Regions from separate parts of the Streptomyces sp. NPDC001816 genome, predicted to be linked through region 2. Evidence: riboswitches for the same ligand, from Rfam matches in the RefSeq annotation. Region 2 holds a riboswitch; each other region holds the start of a gene.
The links. Region 2 has a riboswitch for cobalamin ahead of ACFYZZ_RS08490 (CbtB-domain containing protein). Riboswitches for the same ligand answer to the same signal wherever they lie in the genome.
Positions count from the first base shown of each region.

Region 1 (3,263 bases), on a different contig from region 2:
CGGCGACCACGTCACGGCGGCCGCCCACGCCGACCCCGAGGACCGCCTCGCGCACTGGGTGGCGGAGGGCGAGACCCCGACGGACTGCGCGCACACCCTGCGCCGCATGGCCCGCCACCTGACCGTGGCCGTCACCCCACCGGCCCAGCCGTACGCCGCCTAGCAGGCCAACACCCGCACCGGCTACACCCCCTCGACCTCGCGCCCACCACCCGACCGCATCGCCCTCACCTCGCAACCCAGCAACCACGTCACAGCAGCCGCCCACGCAGACCCCGAAGACCCCCTCGCCACTGGGCGGCAAAGGGCGAAACCCCCACGGACTCCACTCACACCCTGCGCCACATGGCCCACCACCTGAGCGCGGCCGTCGGCCCCACGGCCCGGCCGCATGCGGACCAGTGTCCCGGCACTAGAAAGCCAGCGACCGGATCAACTTCTCGGCATCCCCGAGCAGTTCGACCTCCCGGCGGCTCATCGTCGGATTGACCGCCCGGCGCCGGCGGGCCTCGGCCAGTCCCGCTTCCGTGAGATCGGAGGGGTCGGCGAGCAGGGCCGTGAGCATCGCGAGGGCCGGAGGGGCGAGCGGTTCGCCGCCGACGGCGACTTGAGCGAGGATCACCGCGGTCATGCCCCAGTCGAGCCCCGGACGCCCATCCTCGGCGTTGGACCAGTCGATGACCCGGGGCCCGTCCGGGGTGAGCATCACGTTGTCCGGGTGCAGGTCCAGATGCAGCACGCGGGCCTCAGGGTCATCGGCGTCCCGACCGGGCACCGCGTGCAACTGCCGCAGCAGCCGGGCCAGCAGCGCGCCCGCCTCCCGGGCGTCGATCCGGCCCTCGGCGAACCCGCTCAGCATCGTCGGCCCGGACAGCCGCTCCATCACCAGGTCGGTGCGCGAGCCGGAGTGCCGCACCCGGGGCGCCGGGTACCCATGCCTGCGCACGTGCTCCATCACGGCCCCCTCGGCGGCCGCGTCCCCCCAGCCCTCGCGGTCCCGGCGCAGCACCCACGCCTCGTCGATCTCGTACACATCGGCTGAACGCCCCGACCCCAGCAGTCTCCCCGTAGCTGTCATGGCCGTGACCCTAGTCACCGTCCCGCTGTGCCCACAGCCACCCCTCAGCGCGCGCACGGCTGCCGGTAAAGTGGCGGCGTCGTCATCACACCCGTACGGGGGGAAGCCGGTGCAATTCCGGCGCTGACCCGCAACCGTAAATCGTCCGCCCCGGACGGTGAGCCGGACTGCCCCGCCCGGGACGTTGACCGGCTCGCGTGCGCGGCGACCCGCAGCGCACGGCACCGTCGAGGTTTACGGAGCCGAGCCGCCCGGGTGTTCCCGTGCGCTGCCGGTTCCCCGCAGGAGAGGCAGTCGCCGACCATGAACGTCCGCCGCAGTGCAGCGGCTCTCGCCGCCGTAGGTGTGCTGGCCGCCGCCGCACCCGCCATGGCCGCCGGCCCGTCCCCGTCCGCGCCTGCGAAGGTGACGATCCCGGCCGGTCTGTTCGGCAAGACGGACCCCACGTACGACGGTGTCTGGCGCCAGTCGCTCGCCCTGCTCGCCCAGCGGACGCTCGGCTACCGCCCGGCCGGCTCGGCCGTGGACTGGCTGGTCGGGCAGCAGTGCGACAAGGGCGGCTTCGCCGCGTTCCGGGCCGACACCGCCAAGCCCTGCGAGGGCAAGGGCGGCGCCCAGCCCGACACCAACAGCACGGCCGCCGCCGTCCAGGCGCTGCAGGCGGTCGGCGGTCACGACGCCGAGGTCCGCAAGGCCCTGGTCTGGCTGACGACGCTGCAGAACGAGGACGGCGGCTGGGGCTACTCACCCGGCGCTCCCAGCGACACCAACTCCACCGGAGTCGTCATCGGCGCGTTCGCCGCGGTCGGCCAGGACCCCGCCAAGCTGCACGTTCGGGGCAAGAGCCCGTACGAGCTGCTGGCCAAGTTCTCCCTGCCGTGCGACGGCACCGGGGGCGGAGCGCTCGCCTACCAGCCGGACAAGAAGGGCAAGCTGGTCGCCAACGCGGACGCGACGGCGGCCGGCGTGCTGGGCGCGCTCGACAAGGGGTTCGCGCCGAAGGCCGGGAAGGCCCCGGAGCAGAGCTCCATCTGCCGCAACTCCGACAAGCCCACCCCGGCCGAGGTGGCGAGCGACGGCGCCGCTTACCTGGGGAAGGCCATGAACTCCGACGGGTACCTGAAGTCCGCCCTGCCCGGGGCCAAGGACCAGCCCGACTACGGCAACACGGCGGACGCGGTCGTCGCGCTCGCCGCGAAGGGCTGGGCGGGGCAGGCGAAGAAGCCGTACGCCTGGCTGGAGAAGAACGCGGCGAAGTGGGCGGAGCAGAGCGGCCCGGCCGCCTACGCCGAGCTGGTCTTCGCCGCGCACGCGATGGGTGAGGACCCGCACGACTTCGGCGGCACGGACCTGGCGCAGGCGCTCAACGCGACGGGCCCGGCGCCGCAGAAGGCCGCCGCCACCGCGGAGCCCGGCAAGCGCGCCGAGCACGACTCGGGCACCGGTGTCTGGTGGATCGTAGGTGCCGGCCTCGTCTTCGGCGTCGGCATCGGCATCCTGCTCAGCGGCCGCCGGAAGCGGCAGCAGCTGTGACCGCCGTCCGCCGTGCCGCGGCCCTGCTGGTCGCCGCGCTCGTCCTCCTCGCCGGTGCCGCCCAGGCGCACGCCACCGGTTACCGCTACTGGTCGTTCTGGGAGCGGGACGGCGGCCGCTGGACGTACGCCACCCAGGGCCCGTCGACCGCCCGTCCCGACGACGGCGCGATCCAGGGCTTCCGCTTCGCGGTGAGCGAGGACTCCGCGGACGCCAGCCGGCCGCGCGGCACGGCGGACTTCGCCACGATCTGCGCGGGGACGCCCGCGAAGCCGGGTACGAAGCGGGTCGCCCTCGTCATCGACTTCGGCACGCCCGCGGACGCCCCGTCCGGCGAGACCCCGCCGACCCGCCGCACCGCCTGCGCGCGCGTCTCCCCCGACGCGACGACGGCCGAGGCCCTGGCAGCCACCGCGAAGCCGCTCCGCTACGACACCAACGCCCTGTTGTGCGCGATCGCCGGGTATCCCCACAAGGGCTGCGGGGAGCAGGTGTCCGCCGACGGCACGGAGAAGAAGCCGACGGCTGCCGACGAGAAGCCCCGGCAGAAGGACAGCGGCCCCTCCCTCGGCCTGCCGATCGGCGTGGGCGCGGTCGTTCTCCTGGCGGGGGCGGCGGTGTGGCAGGCCCGGCGGCGCAGGGATGCGTAGTT
Region 1 covers NZ_JBIATY010000003.1:57,655-60,917, forward strand. Annotated here, with positions in the region: gene ACFYZZ_RS11260 (hypothetical protein) at 1-163, shown strand, start outside; gene ACFYZZ_RS11265 (phosphotransferase family protein) at 413-1,078, opposite strand; cobalamin riboswitch at 1,137-1,272, shown strand; gene ACFYZZ_RS11270 (prenyltransferase/squalene oxidase repeat-containing protein) at 1,382-2,611, shown strand; gene ACFYZZ_RS11275 (SCO2322 family protein) at 2,608-3,261, shown strand; gene ACFYZZ_RS11280 (CbiQ family ECF transporter T component) at 3,254-3,263, shown strand, end outside.
Region 1: linked by a shared signal. The riboswitch ahead of ACFYZZ_RS11270 (prenyltransferase/squalene oxidase repeat-containing protein) and the one ahead of ACFYZZ_RS08490 (CbtB-domain containing protein) in region 2 are both predicted to bind cobalamin.

Region 2 (3,263 bases):
CCGGCCGTGGTCTCGCTCATCGGACCGAAGGTCTTCTGGCCCTCCAAGTCCTGGCAACGGGAGCCGGAGAACGCCCGGTTCGCCGCCCTCGGCCGCGGCGTGCAGCGCCGCCCGGCGCTGACCGCCGCGGTGTCCGGCCTCGTCCTGGTCGCACTGTCGCTCGGCACCCTCGGCTTCAACGCCACGTTCGACCTGGCGGCGGGCTCCATGCCCAAGACCAAGGAATCCATGGTCGTCCAGGACGAGATGCAGAAGGCGTACTCGGCGGGCGCCGCCGCACCCACCGACGTCTTCCTGTCCAGCACCGACGGCAAGCAGCTGGACAAGTCCGGCCTGGACGCGTACGCGCAGAAGCTCGGGGCCGTGGACGGCGTCGCGAACGCCCGCCTGACCCAGCTGAACAAGGCCGGCACCACCGCCGACTTCACCGTCACGCTCAAGTACGAGGCGTCGACGGACAAGGCGATCGATGCCGTGGGCGAGGTGCGCGACGTCGCGCACTCCGACGCCCCCAAGGGCACCGAAGCCGTCGTCGGCGGCATGTCCTCGATCTACAAGGACATCGCCACGGCCGTCAACCACGACTACCGGACGGTCTTCCCCGTCGCCGCCCTCCTCATCATGATCATCCTGGGGCTGCTGCTGCGCAGTGTGGTCGCCCCCTGGTACCTGATGGCCTCGGTGGGCCTCGGCTTCGGTGCCACCCTCGGTGCCACGGTCTGGATCTTCCAGGAGGGGCAGGGGCACTCGGGTCTGATGTTCATGCTCCCGGTGATCATGTACCTGTTCGTGGTCGCCATCGGCACCGACTACAACATCCTCATGATCGCCCGGCTCCGCGAGGAGGCCCGCGAGGGCCGCGAGCCCCGCGAGGCGGCCGGCATGGCGCTCCGGCACGCCGGGCCGACCGTGGCGGCGGCCGGCTTCATCCTGGCGGCTACCTTCGCCACCATGATGCTGGCGGGCAACTCGCTGCTGACAGAGATGGGTTTCGCGGTCTCCTTCGGCATCGCGGTCGCCGCCTTCGTGATGGCGATGTTCTTCACGCCGAGCCTCACCGCGCTGATCGGCCATGCGGCGTGGTGGCCGGGCCACGGGGACCAGGCGCGGGAAGCGGCCGGTGCCGGATCGCCTGACACCGGTTCGGTTCCCGGCCAGAACCGGGACACGGTCGCACCCGATCCGTCGGGCCGCCGCGGCTAGCGGCACGAGGACGGAGCAGGTCTGCCGGGCCGCAGGGCCCGGCAGACCCGACCCGCCGTCAGCGCAGCGGCCGACGCGAGAGGAAGATCACGAAGGACGAGGCGGTCTTGGCCGTGCACGCGCCACGCGGTACGGTCTGTCCGATATCGACGACGGCGAGACGGAAGCCGGTGGGAATCCGGAACGGTCGCGCCACTGTATGCGGAACACCCCTGGGTGTCCCGTGAGTCAGACCCGTGGCCGTCGTCATGTGCACCACCGAGATGGGACGCGAACTCCCAGAGGAGGTCCTGCCATGGCGCAGACCGTCGCCCAGCCGACAGCCACCACCCCCGCCGTTCCCGCCACGCTGCCGCTCAAGGCGATCGCTCCGTGGGCGGTCTTCTTCGGCATCCTCATGCTCGTCCTGCTGTACTTCGTCGGCGCCGAGCAGGGCGCCACCTCCGTGTTCAACGGCACGGACGTCCACGAGTGGGTGCACGACGCACGCCACCTGCTCGGCTTCCCCTGCCACTGACGCGAGGGACGCCGCTCGACCATGAACTCCGCAACCGTGAGAAACCTTCTCGTCCGGGGCATGCTCGCCGGCCTGGCCGCCGGCGTGCTCGCCCTGGTCGCCGCCTACTTCCTGGGTGAGCCGAACGTCGACAGCGCGATCAGCTTCGAGGACGCCCACACTCACGAGCACGGGATGGAGGTCGTCTCCCGCTCCCTGCAGTCCACCCTGGGCCTCGCCACCGGTGTCCTCGTCTACGGGGTCGCCTTCGGCGGCATCGCCGCGCTCGCCTTCTGCGTCGCGCTCGGCCGTGTCGGCCGCTTCAGCCCGCGGGCGACCGCACTGCTGCTGTCCGGCTGCGCGCTGCTCGCCGTGTACGTCGTCCCGTTCCTGAAGTACCCGGCCAACCCGCCGTCGGTCGGTGAGCCCGACACCATCGGCAGGCGGACGACCCTGTACTTCCTGATGATGCTGCTCAGCGTGCTCCTGGCGGTCGCCGCCACCATCCTGGGCAAGCGCCTCGCACCCACCCTGGGCACCTGGTACGCGTCCGTCGTCGCGGTCGCCGCCTTCGCCGTCGCGATCGGCCTGGCGTACGCCTTCCTGCCGGTCGTCAACGAGGTGCCGAAGGACTTCCCGGCCACCCTGCTGTGGCGGTTCCGCCTCTCCGCACTGGCCATCCAGGCCGTTCTGTGGGGCGGATTCGGCCTGCTCTTCGGCGAGTTGGCCGAGCGGCAGCTGAACCCGAAGCCCGCGACCACCGCGTCCGGGCGAAGAGTTCCCGCCACGCACTGATCCCTTCAGGACACGACAGGGCCCTTCGGAACCGTCCGGGGGCCCTCTCGCGTTTCCGGGACACCGGCGGAGGCGACGAGCGGAGGAGCCGAGTGGCCAGACGACGTCCCGAACCGCGCCACATCACGCTCGGCGGACGTGAGGCGGTCGCCCTGACCATGGAGGAGTACGCCCAACTCATCGCCAGCCGACGCCAGATCGGCGGCCAGAGCGCGCGGGTACGGGTACTCGCCCAGCAGGTCAAACGGACCGAGAGACTGCTCGACGAGCTGGAGGCCCTGGTCGGTGGCCCAACGACCGTATGCAGCACCCGGGATGAGGGCCCGGGCCGGCGGGCGGTGCCCGACTGCCAGGGCGACCACGCCACGACCGGTGCCACGGACACCGACTGCCTGCGGTGCGCGATAGCGGCACTGCTGCGTCGCCATCGGGACGCGACTTTCTGACCGCCGTCACTCGCCAGGCTGGGCGAGGCCGTGTCCGAGCCGCACGTTCCAGCGCCCGGACCGGCAGGTGACCTCCGTCGCCGTGAGCGGCGGGACGTCGAGGCGCCAGAACGCCGCCTCGGGTGCGCCCAACGCGTGCACCACCACGGCCCGTACGACCTCGGGCTCCACCACGGCGATCGTCCTGCCGTCCGCCGGCCCACTCGTCTCCAGCCAGCGCGCGACCCGCGCACACAGCTCCCGCACCGACTCGCCGCCATGCGGTGCAGCACCGGGATCGGCCAGCCAGCGGGCTACTGCTTCCGGCTCGACGGCACCGACGT
Region 2 covers NZ_JBIATY010000002.1:606,279-609,541, forward strand. Annotated here, with positions in the region: gene ACFYZZ_RS08485 (MMPL family transporter) at 1-1,203, shown strand, start outside; cobalamin riboswitch at 1,320-1,462, shown strand; gene ACFYZZ_RS08490 (CbtB-domain containing protein) at 1,499-1,720, shown strand; gene ACFYZZ_RS08495 (CbtA family protein) at 1,742-2,494, shown strand; gene ACFYZZ_RS08500 (hypothetical protein) at 2,587-2,940, shown strand; gene ACFYZZ_RS08505 (histidine phosphatase family protein) at 2,947-3,263, opposite strand, start outside.

Region 3 (3,263 bases), 410 kb from region 2:
GGGCATCCGGCAAGAGCGTCTCCGTCAGGGCCCGCCGGATCAAGAACCAGCGTCTCGCTGCTGCCGGCTACGTCTGGTCGTTCGCGTCCCTGACGGCCTCAGTCGGCGCCAGGGCTCACTACGACCGCAGACGCACCACCGGCGACCGGCACATCTCAGCCCTGCGAAATCTCTTCAACCGCATGATCGGGTGCTTGCACCACTGCCTCGACAAACAAGTCCACTACGACGAAACCATCGCCTTCCCCTCCCGCCCCGAGCCCATCCTCACTGCCGCAGCTTGACCGCTTAACCCCATCGGATGTCTGATCGTCGACCGGCACGGAACCCCGCTCGCCGTCACGCTCACCGGCGGCAACCGGCACGACGTCACCCAGCTTCTGCCCCTGCTGAACGCGGTTCCCCCGATCCGGGGCCTGCGGGGACGCCCTCGGCGCAAGCCCCGGCGACTGTACGCCGACCGGGGCTATGACTTCGACAAGTACCGCCGCCTGCTGTGGAAACGCGGCATCAAACCCGTGATCGCCCGACGCGATGCCGCCCACGGCTCCGGACTGGGCAAGGTCCGCTGGGTAGTCCAGCGCGCCTTCGCCTGGCTTCACCAGTTCAAACGACTCCGCATCCGCTACGAAAGACGTGCTGACCTCCATCACGGCCTGCTCGAACTGGCCTGCAGCCTCATATGCCTCCGCCGCCTGCAGACCTCGTTGTGAAACGATCAGTCAGTCGCCCAGGACCCGCTCCCACAGCAGCCCATCCCGCCAGCTCCCGTCGAGAAAGATCGAGGAGTGTGCGACGCCGTACGGGCTGAACCCGTTGCGGCGCAGCACCCGTTGCGACGGCAGATTCTCCAGATTGGTGGACGCCTCAGCGCGGTGCAACCCGAGTTCGTCCGTCATCACCTGGAGTACAAGCCCGACGGCGCGCCCGGCGTGCCCTTGATTTTGGGCGACGCTGGCGATCCAGTAACCAACGGAACCGCGGCGAAGGTGGGGCTGCGGCAGAATGCCTCCGACGGTGACCTGCCCGATCACCCGGTCGTCGGCGAGTACCACACCCGGCCAGGCCGCGCCGGCCCGGTATCCGGCCAGCAGCCTGTCGATCCGCTCCGCCTGGCCCTCCGGGGTGAAGAAGTCGGCCGGCTGGGCCGGTTCCCACGGCCGGAAAGCCTCGAAGTCCCGCACTCTATGCGCGGCGATCGGGGCGGCATCGGCGGGCTCTATCAGGCGGATCCTGGTGCTGCTGCACATGGGCTGATCCTCGTCGCGGTGCGTCGGATGAGACCGGCCAGCCTATGCGAGCCGCCAGAGCCGACACTGCGTCATCAGGTGCTGGGTCCTCCACTGCCCAGTGGAGATCGCATGTTCGCAGCGCACAACCGTCTGGCCAAGCACTTCATTCTGAAATGATCAGTAAGACGAACGGTTCCTGCCGTCACCACGCACGGTGGCACGAGGCGGTGCAAGACCGCCGACGGTGGTCCCGCGCACCTCGCCGGGCCAGCGGTACAGTCGAGTCGAGCAGTCGCAGGGAAATCCGGTGAGAATCCGGAACTGTCCCACAACGGTGTACCTCCCTGGCCGGAGAATCCGAGGACCTGCCTGCCCGAACGAACCCGGCGCCTGGCCGGGTCCTTCGGCAGGGCACCGGGACAGCGCGCGCACGGACCTGATGCCCAACTCGGAAAGTGTTGGGCATCTTTGCTGTCGGACCCCCTATCTCCACGCCGAAGGGTTGGAGCCGCGACCGCGGACTCCTCAGCCAGGGGCGCAGCGGGCCCGCGAGCGGGAGACCGACTCGCGGACGGGCCGCGACCAGGCAGGGCGCGGCTCTACATGTGACGTCGTCCTGCTCAACCTCAGAGCGCCGAGGGCACCGGGAGGAGGAGGCAGAGTCCTCTGGAGACGGGCGCGGGGCTGCTGATCGGCATGGATGCCGAGCACCGGCGCCCGACCGCCATCGACGAGCTGCCCGCCCATTCCACCGTGTTGCTGTTCGCCAACGGACTGATCGAGCGCCGCGGCGAATCCCTCGACCACGGGCTGACCCGGCTGCGCCAGCACGCCGCCGCCCTCGCCCGCGAGCCCCTGGACGTCTTCTGCGACGAACTGCTGAGGGGGCTCGGCGCCGACAGCACCGACGACATCGCGTTGCTCGCCCTGCGCTCCACCCCACCGGCCGGCACCTGATCCGGTCGGCGCCCGCGGCCAGGTGCCGCAACCGACGTCAGGACTCTGCCCGTCCGGCGTACAACCTCTTGCCCGCCGACACTCGTTGATCTCGGCATGGCAGCACAACGACCCGACGCAGGTGCCTACTACACGCAGTGGCGGGAGCAGTTGCGGCGGGTCCTGGCATGCAGCGAGCCGGCGTTCATCAATCGCCTGGGCGTTGCCTGCGACGAGGGCGGCATGAACGAGCATCACCCGCGGTTGACGACTCGCCCGGTCCCGCCCGGATGTGATCTGTCGCCAGCTCATCCGCGACTGCCGAAGCACGGAGGCTGCCCGAACCGCTTGACACAGACAGGTGCCGGTTGAAGCAGCTCGACCGGCAGATCAGCGATGCCTTCCGCACCCAGCCGCGCCGCCGTCATCGCCCTCGCACGCCGCCGCGCCGCCGTTCTGTGGGCTCTTCTTCGCGACAACCGCCCCTTCACCACCGCGCCGCCACCAGCACGCGTAGCCACAGCAGCCTGACTCGGCCAAGACGACCAGATGGGCCACCTACCTGGCGTCAGTGATCAAGACCGTGCTTGTGCAGTGCCGCACACCGAAGATCATCAGTGCTGCTGCGAGGACGGTCGTACCCGACGCGGCTGCGTGCCACGGCCGTGGGTTCGCATTGGCCGTTCTGAGTGGGACGGCGTCACGGGCCATGTCGGAGTCCTTGTGTGGCAGGGCCATGCGTCCACCGAACGCTCGGAGCGGCGCAACCTCTCCCAGCGTGGCACGACCGTGCTCCACCGGCATCCTGAGCTGTGACGTCAGAGCCCATCCAACAGGCCGAGCCTCGGGCCGTCTCAGGGCCGTACGAGGGTGCACAACGGCGACCGACGCAGCCTTCACGGGGGAAGCAGCGTCCCCAGTGGTCCCAGGTCGATGTTGAGGTCGGCGAGCGTGAGGCCGTAGTGGTCGCAGAGTTCGGACATCCGGTCGTGGAGCAGCATCAGGGTCAGACCGAGCCGTTCTTCCTGCTCCTCGGTGAGGTCACCCTCATCGACCCGGTGCAGGGCCTGTCGCTCCATCAGCTGGCGCAGCAGC
Region 3 covers NZ_JBIATY010000002.1:1,020,381-1,023,643, reverse strand. Annotated here, with positions in the region: gene ACFYZZ_RS10745 (IS110 family transposase) at 1-284, shown strand, start outside; partial or broken gene ACFYZZ_RS10740 (IS5 family transposase) at 306-713, shown strand; gene ACFYZZ_RS10735 (GNAT family N-acetyltransferase) at 723-1,250, opposite strand; cobalamin riboswitch at 1,487-1,620, shown strand; gene ACFYZZ_RS10730 (SpoIIE family protein phosphatase) at 1,929-2,189, shown strand; gene ACFYZZ_RS10725 (gas vesicle protein K) at 3,065-3,263, opposite strand, start outside.
Region 3: linked by a shared signal. The riboswitch ahead of ACFYZZ_RS10730 (SpoIIE family protein phosphatase) and the one ahead of ACFYZZ_RS08490 (CbtB-domain containing protein) in region 2 are both predicted to bind cobalamin.